One region of the Alteromonas sp. P256 genome, then DNA from elsewhere that is predicted to be linked to it. Evidence: predicted binding sites of a transcription regulator. Region 1 holds the regulator's gene; each other region holds the start of a gene.
The links. Region 1 encodes MetJ, which represses methionine synthesis genes. Its sites were predicted from a motif close to TAGACGTCTAGACGTCTA; they were not measured.
Positions count from the first base shown of each region.

Region 2: a site for MetJ is predicted at 1,390-1,407, ahead of msrA (peptide-methionine (S)-S-oxide reductase MsrA). Genes of this name have one in related genera too.
Region 3: a site for MetJ is predicted at 1,473-1,490, ahead of metK (methionine adenosyltransferase). Genes of this name have one in related genera too.
Region 4: a site for MetJ is predicted at 1,500-1,517, ahead of metA (homoserine O-acetyltransferase MetA). Genes of this name have one in related genera too.

Region 1 covers NZ_JAZETM010000007.1:124,263-127,477, reverse strand. The annotation lists gene metF (methylenetetrahydrofolate reductase) at 1-847, opposite strand, end outside; gene metJ (met regulon transcriptional regulator MetJ) at 1,009-1,338, shown strand; gene V7R39_RS12400 (malic enzyme-like NAD(P)-binding protein) at 1,527-2,744, opposite strand.
Region 2 covers NZ_JAZETM010000011.1:99,329-102,543, forward strand. The annotation lists gene V7R39_RS15380 (hypothetical protein) at 1-528, shown strand, start outside; gene msrA (peptide-methionine (S)-S-oxide reductase MsrA) at 768-1,313, opposite strand; gene V7R39_RS15390 (thiol-disulfide oxidoreductase DCC family protein) at 1,471-1,866, shown strand; gene V7R39_RS15395 (SDR family NAD(P)-dependent oxidoreductase) at 1,856-2,581, shown strand; gene V7R39_RS15400 (sodium-dependent transporter) at 2,797-3,215, shown strand, end outside.
Region 3 covers NZ_JAZETM010000001.1:521,417-524,631, forward strand. The annotation lists gene tkt (transketolase) at 1-1,142, opposite strand, end outside; gene metK (methionine adenosyltransferase) at 1,560-2,705, shown strand.
Region 4 covers NZ_JAZETM010000001.1:233,447-236,661, forward strand. The annotation lists gene V7R39_RS01000 (homocysteine S-methyltransferase family protein) at 1-493, opposite strand, end outside; gene metA (homoserine O-acetyltransferase MetA) at 497-1,435, opposite strand; gene V7R39_RS01010 (DUF2802 domain-containing protein) at 1,685-2,119, opposite strand; gene V7R39_RS01015 (chemotaxis protein CheW) at 2,220-2,711, opposite strand; gene V7R39_RS01020 (chemotaxis protein CheW) at 2,728-3,215, opposite strand, start outside.

The DNA of each region.
Region 1 (3,215 bases):
AGCTTAATTCACTGCGATTGAGGGTGTAAAAGTGAAAGTGCTTCACTCCCTCTTTTGCTAATACTTTAACTTGGTCCATCGCAATGTTAGCACCAATTAGATTACGAGTAGCTTGGTCATCAGCATCTAAACCATCAAACATTTTATGCAGCCAACCCGGCACGTGAACATTGGTAAATCCTGCAAATTTCACAAGGGTTTGATAGTTAGTGACAGGAAGAATACCTGGCACTAAGTCTAAATCAACGCCGGCAGCAGCGGCCCGGTCTCTAAACCGCAGAAATACGCTAGTATCAAAGAAAAACTGTGAAATGGCCTCGGTAGCACCGGCTTCTGCTTTGCGCTTCAAATTCAGCAGGTCAAACTGCGCATTGCGAGCTTCAGGGTGTTTTTCAGGGTAGGCGGCAACCGATATATCAAAATCAGCAACCTCTTTGAGTAAGGCCACTAAATCAGATGCATACATTTCAGTGTTATCCATACCTGGCGGTAAATCACCACGTAAAGCAACAATGCGGCGTATGCCTGAATCCCAGTAGTCTTGCGCAATTTGCTTTAATTCGTCTTTACTCGCATCCACACAAGTAAGGTGAGGAACCGCGGCGACGCCGGTTTGTTGCTGAATGCGCTTGACCACATCGTGCGTTCTGTCTCGTTCGCCACTGTTCGCGCCATATGTCACCGACATATAGCTTGGTTTTAGTGGTGCTAAACGCTCAACTGATTTCCAAAGGGTTTGCTCCATGGCTTCCGTTTTAGGGGGGAAAAACTCAAAAGAGACGTCAATGTCACGCAGTTCCGATAGGGATTGGTTGAGCGCATCAATGCCTTGTGCATAAGAAACCATGTCATTTTCTCTCTACTAGCAATATTAATAGACGTTTAGACGTCCAAAATAAAGAATATATGTCTAGACGTCAAGAGGTTTACACTGCTCAATTGACCTTTTCGTGAACTCGTTTAGAATTTCACTTCATAACATAAATAAAATAAGACCGAGTTAGTACTATGGCAGAATGGAATGGTAAATATATACACCCCTACGCAGAGCACGGTAAGAAAAGCGAACAGGTAAAAAAAGTCACTGTTTCAATACCGATTAATGTGCTGAAAGCGTTAACTGACGAACGCACCCGTCGCCAAATTAATAACTTGCGACACGCAACTAACTCAGAATTGCTGTGTGAGGCGTTTCTTCATGCCTTTACAGGTCAGCCTTTACCGAACGATGATGATTTGCGTAAAGACAACGGCAACAGAGTGCCTGCAGAAGCAAGAAGAATTATGGAAGAGATGGGCATTGATCCCAGCGTCGAAAATGAGCCTACCGAAGAATAGGGTAGAGCGAATGCACCCAAATATGGCAGTTTGACGCTGTTATATTTGGGTGCTCAATTCAATAAAGCCGGTTTAATAAAACCAGCTTAATAAAACCATTATCAACACGTAGCGTCTGTGTTTTACACTCGCTTATACGCCTTTTTATAAAGCCTTTTTCTCAAGCGTAATGGCTAAGACTGAGCGTCTTAAATGCCAGCTACCCCAGAGTCTATGGCGGCTTTTGATACGGCATTGGCTATGCGTTCGCACAAGCGCGGGTCCATGGGTTTAGGAATAATATAGTCCTTTGAGAAGCTAAGACTTTCGCTATTGCTCGCGGCAAGCACCTCAGCAGGTACTTCTTCTTTTGTGATGGCGCGCAGTGCTTCAACGGCGGCTACTTTCATTTCATCGTTTATGGCGCTGGCTCTAACGTTCAATGCGCCACGGAAGATAAACGGGAAGCAAAGTACATTGTTTACCTGATTTGGATAATCTGAGCGACCGGTTGCCATAATAAGGTCATCTCGTACCGCATGTGCAAGGTCTGGCCTTATTTCAGGGTCGGGGTTAGAGCAAGCAAACACGATAGGGTTATTGGCCATAAGCGCTAATGTTTCCGGAGGAAGAAGGTCTGGGCCAGACACGCCCACAAATATATCAGCACCATCCATGACGTCTTCTAGGGTTCGCTTGTCGGTGTTGTTAGCAAATAACGATTTATGTGCTGTTAAGTCCTCGCGACGAGTGTGTATCACTCCTTTTCTGTCGAGCATGTAAATACGCTCGCGCTGTGCACCGCACTTTATTAGTAACTCCATACAGGCCACGGCAGCTGCTCCCGCTCCCAGACAGACAATTTTGGCATTTTCGATATTTTTGCCCTGAATTTCTAACGCGTTAAGCATTCCGGCGGCGGTGACAATCGCGGTGCCGTGTTGGTCATCGTGAAAGACGGGAATTTTACAGCGTTTAATAAGCTCTTGCTCTATTTCAAAGCACTCTGGCGCTTTAATATCTTCAAGGTTGATACCGCCGAACGTATCGGCAATATTCGCTACCGTATTGATAAACTCTTCGGTTGTTCTGTGCTTCACTTCAATATCAATAGCGTCGATACCAGCAAAACGCTTGAACAGCAGGGCTTTACCTTCCATTACCGGTTTTGAAGCTAATGGACCAAGATTACCTAAGCCTAAAATAGCAGTACCATTACTGATAACCGCCACTAAATTGCCTTTAGCCGTGTATTTGTATGCGTTGTCTGGATCTTCAGCTATTTCCCTTACTGGCTCGGCGACACCGGGGCTGTAAGCAAGCGCTAAATCATCTACGCTGTCTGCGGGTGTCGATAGCTCAACGCTGATTTTTCCTGGCGTTGGTTTGGCATGATAGTCGAGAGCGCGTTGTCTAAAATCTGACATGTGAAATAGATTCCTTGAGTGTAGGGTTCATGGATATTGCTAGATATTACTAAATGCTTAAAGGGTAGCGCCTACTGGCCATTATTATCAGGCTAGCTTCATTAAATCCGGACTGTTATCCGTGTTATTTATCTGTGTTATTCTTGCTTAAGCGTACGTGATAACACTAACACAGGCCATGGTGGTGTACATATCTGATCAGAGTTACCAAGGCGTGCTCTATTGTGCTATGTAACGACGTTGTTAAGTCATAATTAATGTAGGTGAGAGAAACTCGTTAGACCAGTAAAAGCAGACTATGTTTGTCATTCATACATATTATGTTTATTTTTTGTCTCATATTTCTTCTGTATTTGTACGGCCTTTAAAATAATGAGTCCAAATTAAAATAGCGAGTCAATAGAACCTGTGAAGAGGCGCTTGGCAGAGAGCTACCTGGCAGAGAGCTACCTGGCAGAGAGAAACTTGGCA
Region 2 (3,215 bases), on a different contig from region 1:
GACGGTATTGAAGGCATCGCGATGGACGCAGATGGAACCATGTATCTGGGGTTAGAAAAAGATATCGCAGGTCAGCCTCGTATTTTTAGCGTAAACGTTGATGACAACTTTTTTTCAACGACAGATTTTGCCGTAGTTAAAGAACCCGCGCTTTTATTACCTGAGTTTCCATCGGGCAATCACCCTATTAACGGATTGACGCTACACAAGGTTAATGACCGCGCTTTTCTGATTGCTGCGGCGAGAAACGATGACGAGTTATGGATAATAGATGTGATAGGTGAGCAACCTACACTACGAGTACCCGTTACCTTTATGGTGAAAGGTACAGAAGCCTGCGAAGATTACGTGATGGATAATGCGTCAATGGAAGGGCTCGTGACCCTAGAAAATACTCTGTGGATTATTAATGACCCATGGGAAAAGAATTACCTTAAAAATGCCTCTTGCAAAGCAGATGAGGAAAAGTACAAAGACCTGGCGCCGCTGTTATTCTCGGTGCCACTTAACGACGCTTGGTTTCAATAGCCGACGTTGGATTAAAAGCGGTGGATTAAAAGCGGTGGATTAAAAGCGGTAGATTAAATCAATTGATTGTCTAAGGTTGATGAATAGCGCGTAATAACAGCGGATGCATCAAAAGCGAAGGGTATCTAATTTCGCCAATCTTATAGATTTTGTGTAGCAATAAAAAAGGGGTAATGATTGCCCCTTTTATGTCTATTAAGCGTGTAGGTTATTAGACGGTTTAATTGTTAGACACTTATTTAAACGTCTTTTCGAAGTCGCGATGCAAATGTCTTTTTAAACTTTGCCAGTTTGGGTGCCAACACCATCGAGCAATACTGATTTTGCGGATTATTTTTGAAATAATCCTGATGGTAGTCTTCGGCCGGGTGATAATTGTTCACTTCTACCACCTCGGTTACGACGGGATTAGGCCAAATTTCTTCAGCGGTAATTTCAGCAATTATTTTTTCCGCTTCTTCTTTTTGCGCTTCGTTATGATAGAAAATCGCGCTTCTATACTGCGTACCCACATCATTACCTTGACGGTTAAGCTGAGTTGGGTCGTGCAGCGCAAAAAAGATTTCCAGTATTTCACGATAGCCAATGGTGTCTGCATCGAAGGTAACTTGCACCACCTCAGCATGTCCGGTACTGCCACCACAAACCGACTGGTAAGAGGGGGACGGCTCTTCGCCGCCGGCGTACCCCGATATCGCTTTTTCCACACCCTCAACGGTATTATACGCTGACTCTATGCACCAAAAGCATCCGCCTGCCAATGTGGCGACCTGTAAATTTGCCATGATTAAACCTCTCAATTTCAATAACTGTAGTGTGGGTTCCACCTGCGTCTAACTCAAGTCATCCAAGCATGTTTTTTTAGCGTATAAACGAATAACAAATACAAAAATACATACCGCGTGCGCTTTAGTACGTCTCCAATTAACTTGAGGTTTTGTAGTGATTATTTTTTATGATGGCTATTGTCCGCTTTGCATGACTGAAATGAAGCACTTGAGAAAGCGAGACAAGCACAATCGATTAACACTCGTTGACATACAAGAGCCAGATTTTAGTGAGCGTTACCCCACACTAGATTGGCATGCATTGAATGCAAGAATTCATGCACTTCGAGAGGATGGAACCTTGATAACTGGCTTAGATGTTACCCATGAAGCGTGGAAAGCAGTAGGCGTTGGTTGGCTTTATGCGCCTTTGCGTTGGCCAGGCATTCGCATTATTGCCGACGGGTTTTACAACATTTTTGCAAAACACAGATACACAATTTCTTATTTATTAACAGGCAAAAAGCGCAGCTGCGAGCGCTGTATACCAGGAGAGCCCAATGACAAGTAAAACACTAATAATTGGAGCCTCAGGCGGCATCGGTAATGCGTTAGTTAGTCGATTTGCAGATAATGGCGATGAGGTTATTGCGGTGAGTCGAAGTGGTTTTAAAGACAGTAATTGGCCTGACAATGTCACCGCGAAAGCCATTGCCGAGCATGATGAAGCAAGTATTTCTGCTTTTGTGGAGGAGTTGAAAAGCCAAGACGTCAAGCTTAATAATGTGGTTGTGACGACAGGCGTATTAAAAGACGACGACTTAGGAGTAAACCCTGAGAAGCGTTTAGAAGATATGAGCGAAAGCGCACTGGCTTCCTATTTTGCCGTGAATTCAATTATTCCTGCTCTGTGGCTTAAGCACCTAGTGAACATAATGGATAAAAGCCATGCCACTGTCGTTTGCTTAAGCGCTCGGGTTGGCAGCATATCTGATAATGGATTTGGTGGCTGGTATGGGTACCGCGCTTCTAAAGCTGCACTTAATATGCTGGTTAAAACCGCGTCCATTGAATACAAGCGTCGAGTGAAAAATGCCATGCTGGTGTGTTATCACCCCGGTACAGTAGACACCGAGTTGTCAAAACCCTTTCAGAAAAACGTGGCAGAGAAGAAATTGTTCACGCCAGCCTTTACAGCCGATAAGCTATTTACCCACGTATCTAAGCTAGATCGCGACCAACCTTGCCATTTTATTGACTGGGACGGTGAAGTGGTAACTTGGTAATACGCTTTGTTACTATTTCGTTGAGTCCAACATCAAGACTTTTTATTACACTGCTGTTACCATACTTTCTTGGGTATGGTGCAGCGTATTGATTGGCCTTGAGAGTCTACAATACTCTTAAATGGTCAGAACTACTGGGCGTTGACGCCGTTGCGAGTCATTTCAAAACATACCATCCTAATAAACATAACAATAACTCAACAAGAGGAAGGGATATGAGCGGGGCCAGAGAACAGTTCGGATCGCGCATAGGTTTTATTTTGGCAGCTGCAGGTTCTGCAGTTGGTATTGGTAATTTGGTTGGCTTTCCAGTAGGGGCAGCAAAAAATGGCGGGGGCGCATTTCTATTAATGTATGCCATATTCGTTTTTGCCATTTGCTTACCTGTGATGATGGCTGAAATGTCCGTGGGTCGTCATGCTAAAAAAGATCCATTGGGCGCCTACAGCGCAATTAGCAATAACAGTCCAAAGTGGAAGTTTGCAGGGTGGCTAGCCATTGCTACCCCATTTATGATTGCCGTGTTTTATATGGTGATCACCGTATGGATTTTCGGTTATTTATACGAAGCCGTGAGCGGTAATCTAGATCTGTTGGCTAACCCCGACACGTTTGGAATTTTCATCAATTCGCC
Region 3 (3,215 bases), on a different contig from region 1:
TCAGCAGAGCCACCTAATAATTCTGGCAACAATGGACCAAACGCATTCAGCGCATTTTGAGACGCTTTACGCGACGCAATGTTTTGCGGATTAGCTTGCAGCTCAGCAATAATTGCATCTGCTTTGTCACTGAAATCAGCAGGCAGTTCACCGTTAACGCGACGCTTAAATTCTGCGGCTAGTTCAGGGTATGCGGCTTCATAGGCTGCAAAAGCGTCGTTCCATGCCGACTCTGCTTCGCCGCCTTTACCTTTGCCATCCCACTGAGCATAAATGTCATCAGGAATGTCAAACGCGCCGTGTTTCCAGCCTAGCTTTTCACGTGTTGCTACAATTTCATCATCACCTAATGGTGCACCGTGACAAGACTCAGTACCCTCTTTGTTTGGAGAACCAAAACCAATAGTCGTTTTACAGCAAATAAGGGTTGGCTTAGCGCTGTTTTCTTGCGCTTTTTCGATGGCCGCTTTAACTTGCTCAGCATCATGACCGTCTACACCTTCAATTACATCCCAGCCATAGCTTTTAAAGCGTGCTGGCGTGTCGTCGGTAAACCAACCTTCGACTTCACCGTCAATCGAAATGCCGTTGTCATCCCAAAACGCGATAAGTTTGCCTAAACCTAAGGTACCTGCAAGTGAACACGTTTCGTGTGAGATACCTTCCATTAAGCAGCCATCACCAAGGAATGCATAGGTATAGTGGTCAACAATGTCGTGGTCATCGCGGTTAAACTGGGCTGCAAGTACTTTCTCAGCTAGCGCCATACCGACTGCATTGCTCACGCCCTGGCCTAGTGGGCCGGTAGTGGTTTCTACACCTGGTGCATAGCCATACTCTGGGTGACCTGGAGTTTTAGAGTGCAATTGACGGAAGTTCTTCAGCTCTTCAATCGGCAGTTCGTAGCCCGAGAGATGAAGTAGCGAGTATAAAAGCATCGACCCATGACCATTCGATAGCACGAAGCGGTCGCGATTAGCCCATGATGGGTTAGCTGGGTTGTGAGATAAAAAATCTTGCCATAATACTTGAGCAATATCGGCCATCCCCATTGGGGCGCCTGGGTGACCTGATTTAGCTTGTTGAACCGCATCCATACTTAGTGCACGGATAGCATTGGCGAGTTCGCGACGAGAGGGCATGTTGTCTCCTGGTTATAATTCGTATCTAAGCGAGCGTGGAGGTAAGTCGCGCATTCGACTTAAGCTCTGCGTTTTATGTACGTTTGAATGTGGCGTTATTCTTACCCATGCCACCGCACAGTTCAATGGGTTTATAATGCCAAAAGCGAAACTACTCACAAAAAATGGTCTATTACGCAGAACATACGTAAATGCTCATTGATAAAACGCAAATTTGTATGTCAGTACTCGACCCCGAACGATTTCAATACTCAACTAAAAAGCGATACACAAAAAGAATCTGATCAGTAAATGTCAACAAATCGTAACGGTTTAGAGCCAAAAGACTTTTAGACGTCTAGAAGTAAAGACTGGTATTTATAACTTGATTTAGTACAATACAAATAATTTCGATAATTAAATGCAAACGGAGTACACATGGCCACGAATCTATTCACTTCTGAATCGGTTTCTGAAGGACATCCGGATAAAATCGCTGACCAAATTTCTGATGCAGTGCTTGACGCTATATTAGAGCAAGACTTTCGGGCACGTGTTGCCTGCGAAACCTATGTAAAAACAGGTATGGTTTTGGTTGGTGGTGAAGTTACCACTTCAGCGTGGGTTGATATTGAAGAAATCACTCGCAATACAGTGAAAGAAATTGGTTACACTCATTCAGATATGGGTTTTGACGCCGATTCGTGCGCTGTACTTAACGCTATTGGTAAGCAGTCTCCAGACATTAATCAGGGTGTAGACCGCGCTAGCTTAGAAGAGCAAGGTGCAGGCGACCAAGGGTTAATGTTTGGTTACGCAAGTGACGAGACCGACGTGCTTATGCCAGCGCCTATCACTTACTCGCACCGTTTAGTACAAAAGCAAGCTGAAGTACGCAAATCGGGCAAGCTTAATTGGCTGCGTCCTGATGCGAAAAGCCAGATCACGTTTAAATACGAAAATGACAAGCCTGTTGGCATTGATGCAGTAGTGTTATCAACACAGCATTGCGACTCAGTGTCTACTGAAACCGTTCGCGAAGCAGTCATGGAAGAGATAATTAAACCGGTTCTACCAAGCGAATGGATTGATGGAAATACCCAATTTCATATTAACCCAACCGGTCGATTCGTCATTGGTGGCCCAATGGGCGACTGCGGGCTGACAGGCCGTAAAATAATTGTTGATACCTACGGAGGTATGGCACGTCACGGTGGTGGTGCATTCTCAGGTAAAGATCCATCAAAAGTTGACCGCAGTGCCGCGTATGCTGGACGTTATGTAGCGAAGAATATCGTAGCGGCAGGGTTAGCAAAACGCTGTGAAATTCAGATTTCTTACGCTATCGGCGTTGCGCAGCCTACCTCTATCAGCATCGATACTTTTGGTACCGGCGTGGTTGATGAAAAAACATTGGTTGCGCTAGTGCGCGAACATTTTGACCTTCGCCCGTACGGCCTAATTAAGATGTTAGACCTTGAGCGTCCAATTTACCGAGCAACTGCGGCCTACGGTCACTTTGGTCGTGAAGCTTTCCCTTGGGAAGCGACTGACAAAGCCGAAGCGCTTAAAGCATCGGTTTAGTAAAATAAACTAGGCGTGTCAGCGCCGCCAAAGAAGCCCTCGTTAATGCGAAAAGCATATTTATAGCGGGGGCTTTTTGTTTTTAAAAGTAAAAGAATATGCGTTAAGTATTTTAAATGCATTTCCGTAACCTGCGTTTTTGTCTATGCTTAGATAAAGGCTATTTATGCTTTTAATAGTTAGCCAATTAATAAGTAGCTGCTAAATAAGTCGCTATTTAATATGTAGCCAGAAAAATACGTACTGCATCAGCGTGATACCGTAGACGCCGACAAGCAGTGCCATAATAAGATTGTTGAGCAAAGAGTGGTGCTTTTATTCTCTACTTCTTTACTCCAAACTGCTTTGTTGCTGATTGTGTTGTAACAAGCAATGAAATTGACACTTAAAGTGAAACACATGACAACCAAGCGCTTCTACGTTTTATTGCTACTATGCGGACTCTGTTTTGCCGCTAGCAATGCGTGCGCGCGTGAAAGAAGTGTGAAATCTAACTTTGGTCCTATTCAT
Region 4 (3,215 bases), on a different contig from region 1:
CTAATTCGTCAAAGGTTATGTTTCGTTTGCCCGGGTCATTTACATCTGGGGATATTGATGCAGTGCGGTTGGTAGGCCCAAGTACGCCGGCAACGTAACGAGGCTTGTCCGGTGTTTTTAGACTGTATTGTTGCGCAGCTTTCTTAGCAAGCTTCGCGGCTGCCACGTTAATATCACGAGATATAGCCTCCATGTCGTAATCGGCCATGGCGATGGTGGTAGCATTAAACGTGTTCGTCTCAATAATATCAGCACCAGCGTTTAGATAATCGCAGTGAATCTGGTAGATGAGGTCGGGCTGAGTTAATACAAGAAGATCGTTGTTCCCTTGAACATCGCAATGCCAATCGGCAAATTGGTCGCCGCGATAGTCATCTTCTTCCAGTTTATGGCGTTGGATCATCGTGCCCATGGCGCCATCTAGAATTAAAATTCTTTCTTTTGCGGCACTGGCTAAACTAGCTCGTGCTTTCGAATCTAAATCGTTACTCACGCGTTACCTCTTTGGCTGTGGTTTTTCAGCTAACTGGCTCAAATCGTACGGCGTTGTTTGATAAACGTAATAGTTAAGCCAATTTGTAAACAATAGACTTCCATGGGAGCGCCATTGAACTAAAGGCGGTTTAGTTGGGTCATTGTCAGTGAAATAATTGTTCGGCACCGCTGGATGTTGACCAGCCTGCACGTCACGCAGATATTCATCTTTTAGCGTGTCTGGTTCGTACTCGGGGTGTCCGGTAACAAACACCATCCGTTTGTCTTCAGAAGCTACAATGTAAGCGCCCACTTCCTCTGACTCAGCCACTACATTAAGACCTTCAACACTATTATAAAGTGATGTGTCTATGTGACCGTAACGAGAGTGTGGTGCTGCAAAGGGAGAGTCAAATCCACGCAGTAATTCGTTGTTTGGATCGTTGACATTGTGCTGGTAAACGCCTGAAAACTTTTCGTTTCGAAGCTCCCGCGTCACGCCGTAGAAATGATACATTGCCGCGTGAGCAGCCCAGCATAAATAGAGGGTTGAGTTAACGTGGCGCTGGGCCCACTGTAAAATAGTTTTCATATTTTCCCAATACTTCACCTCTTCGTAATCGAGTAAAGCAAGGGGGGCACCCGTGACAATCAATCCGTCATACTTTTTACTCGCCACGCTGGAAAACTCGTGATAAAAGGCATCCATATGAGACTGTGGCGTATTTTTTGGTGCTTGGTTATCGATGCGAATAAAGTCCACATTGATTTGCAATGGCGTATTAGATAGCAACCTCAGCAACTGCACTTCTGTCTCTATCTTATTGGGCATCAAATTAAGAATACCCACTTCAAGAGGACGAATTTCCTGACTCGCCGCTCTATCCATATCCATAGTGAATATGTTTTCACCTAATAAGACATTCTGAGCAGGTAGTTGCACAGGGATACGGATTGGCATAAATAACTCCAGTCGAAAAATACGGTAACTGTATTGTGGCGAATACTGTGAATATGTCAACATCTTTACGTCTAGACGTCTAAACGAAATGTTGGGAGGAAAGTTGAGAGGAAAATTGGAAGGGAAGCGTATGAGCGCTAGGTAACAGTAAGCAAGAATAGAAAATATGTAAGCGACATTGCCGCGTCACGGACCTTCAACACAAACGACAAGAGTGACTAAAACTCATTTAGATAGCAGCAATAAAGATTAGCTGCCGGACTTGTGCACCATAACAAGCATCTCGGCTTCGGCACGGGGAATATCGCAGGTTTCAATGATCTCCTCAATCGTCGCGCCTTGTTTGACTAAATCAGCAGCCCGCTGATACAGCTTCAACGATGGATCTTGAAATTTGAGCTCTCGAAGTTGATTGTCCACGTCTTGCTGCTTTTCATCAATACGCTGTAAATGCTGACTAATCACAACGCTTCTAGTCTGAATTTCAGATTGCTGGTTGTTTGTATCATTAACCTGAACGGCCATACTCGACAGCTCCGTTGAGACCCTGACGGTAAGATTTTCTAACAATTCAGTTGTTTTGCGAAGTTTTGTATAAAGCACTATAACAGCGATAATGAGTAAAAGACTGATTACCGCGAGTATACATTCAATCAGTGACAGAGCAGCAAGCTGCAAGTCCATATGCGACACACCTAAATGAGACCGAGATACAAAGGGAAGCTGACGGCACTCGTGCCATCAACTCTACTTTCACTATAAAGTATTTACTAAAGCCTACTCACTAAATACTGCTTAGCTCGTCCCACTCTTCATCGCTTAGCAACTTGTTCAAATCCACTAAGATAAGAAGCTCGCCATCGCGATTACTGACGCCTTGGATAAACTTAGCACTTTCTTCAGTACCTACGTTTGGCGCACTGTCAATTTCAGACGACTTCAGATACACCACTTCGGCAACGCTATCGACGAGTATGCCAACGACCTGTTCATCAGACTCTATAATAACAATACGCGTATTGTCGGTTACTTCGGTAGGCGGTAAACCAAAGCGTGCTCGCGTATCGATAACCGTAACAACGTTACCACGTAGGTTTATTATTCCTAACACATAGTCAGGTGCACCGGGCACCGGCGCTATTTCGGTATAACGCAATACTTCTTGCACCTGCATTACATTAATACCGTATGTTTCATCACCTAGGCGATATGTTACCCACTGAAGGACTTCATCGTTGCTGTCAGTGCCGTTATTTTTCATTTTTTCGTCGCTCATGAACCTGGCTCCCGTACTATGGCGTCTGGTCGTTGCTGCCTAAGCCTTTGTTAAGCATAGATATTAATTCTTCAACGTCAATTAATGCACACATCTTTTCTTTAACCATCCCCGCTAACCAAGGACGTTTACCAGTGGATCCGCGCCATTTGACATCATCTTTTGTTAAATTAACGGTGTTAACTAGCTTATCGCTAGCCAATCCCCAATCGCTTTCTCCCAACATGATCATATATCGATAGTTAAGAGATTCAGCGAGTTCTTCGGTATATTTTTCTGGCATCACCCACTTTGCAGAATCTACTACACTGAGTTTAGACTCTCTGTGCAACATTACACCCATAAACCAGTCAGGTTTTCCAAAAAGTGGTGCAATTTTATCTATTTGGTGTATTCCACCAAGGGTGGTTAATGGAACGGCAAGGGTTAACCCGGCCACTTCAAAAAATAACGCCTGAAAACGAAAGTCTAAGCTATCTTGTAGTGCAACCTTCGTTTTTACAG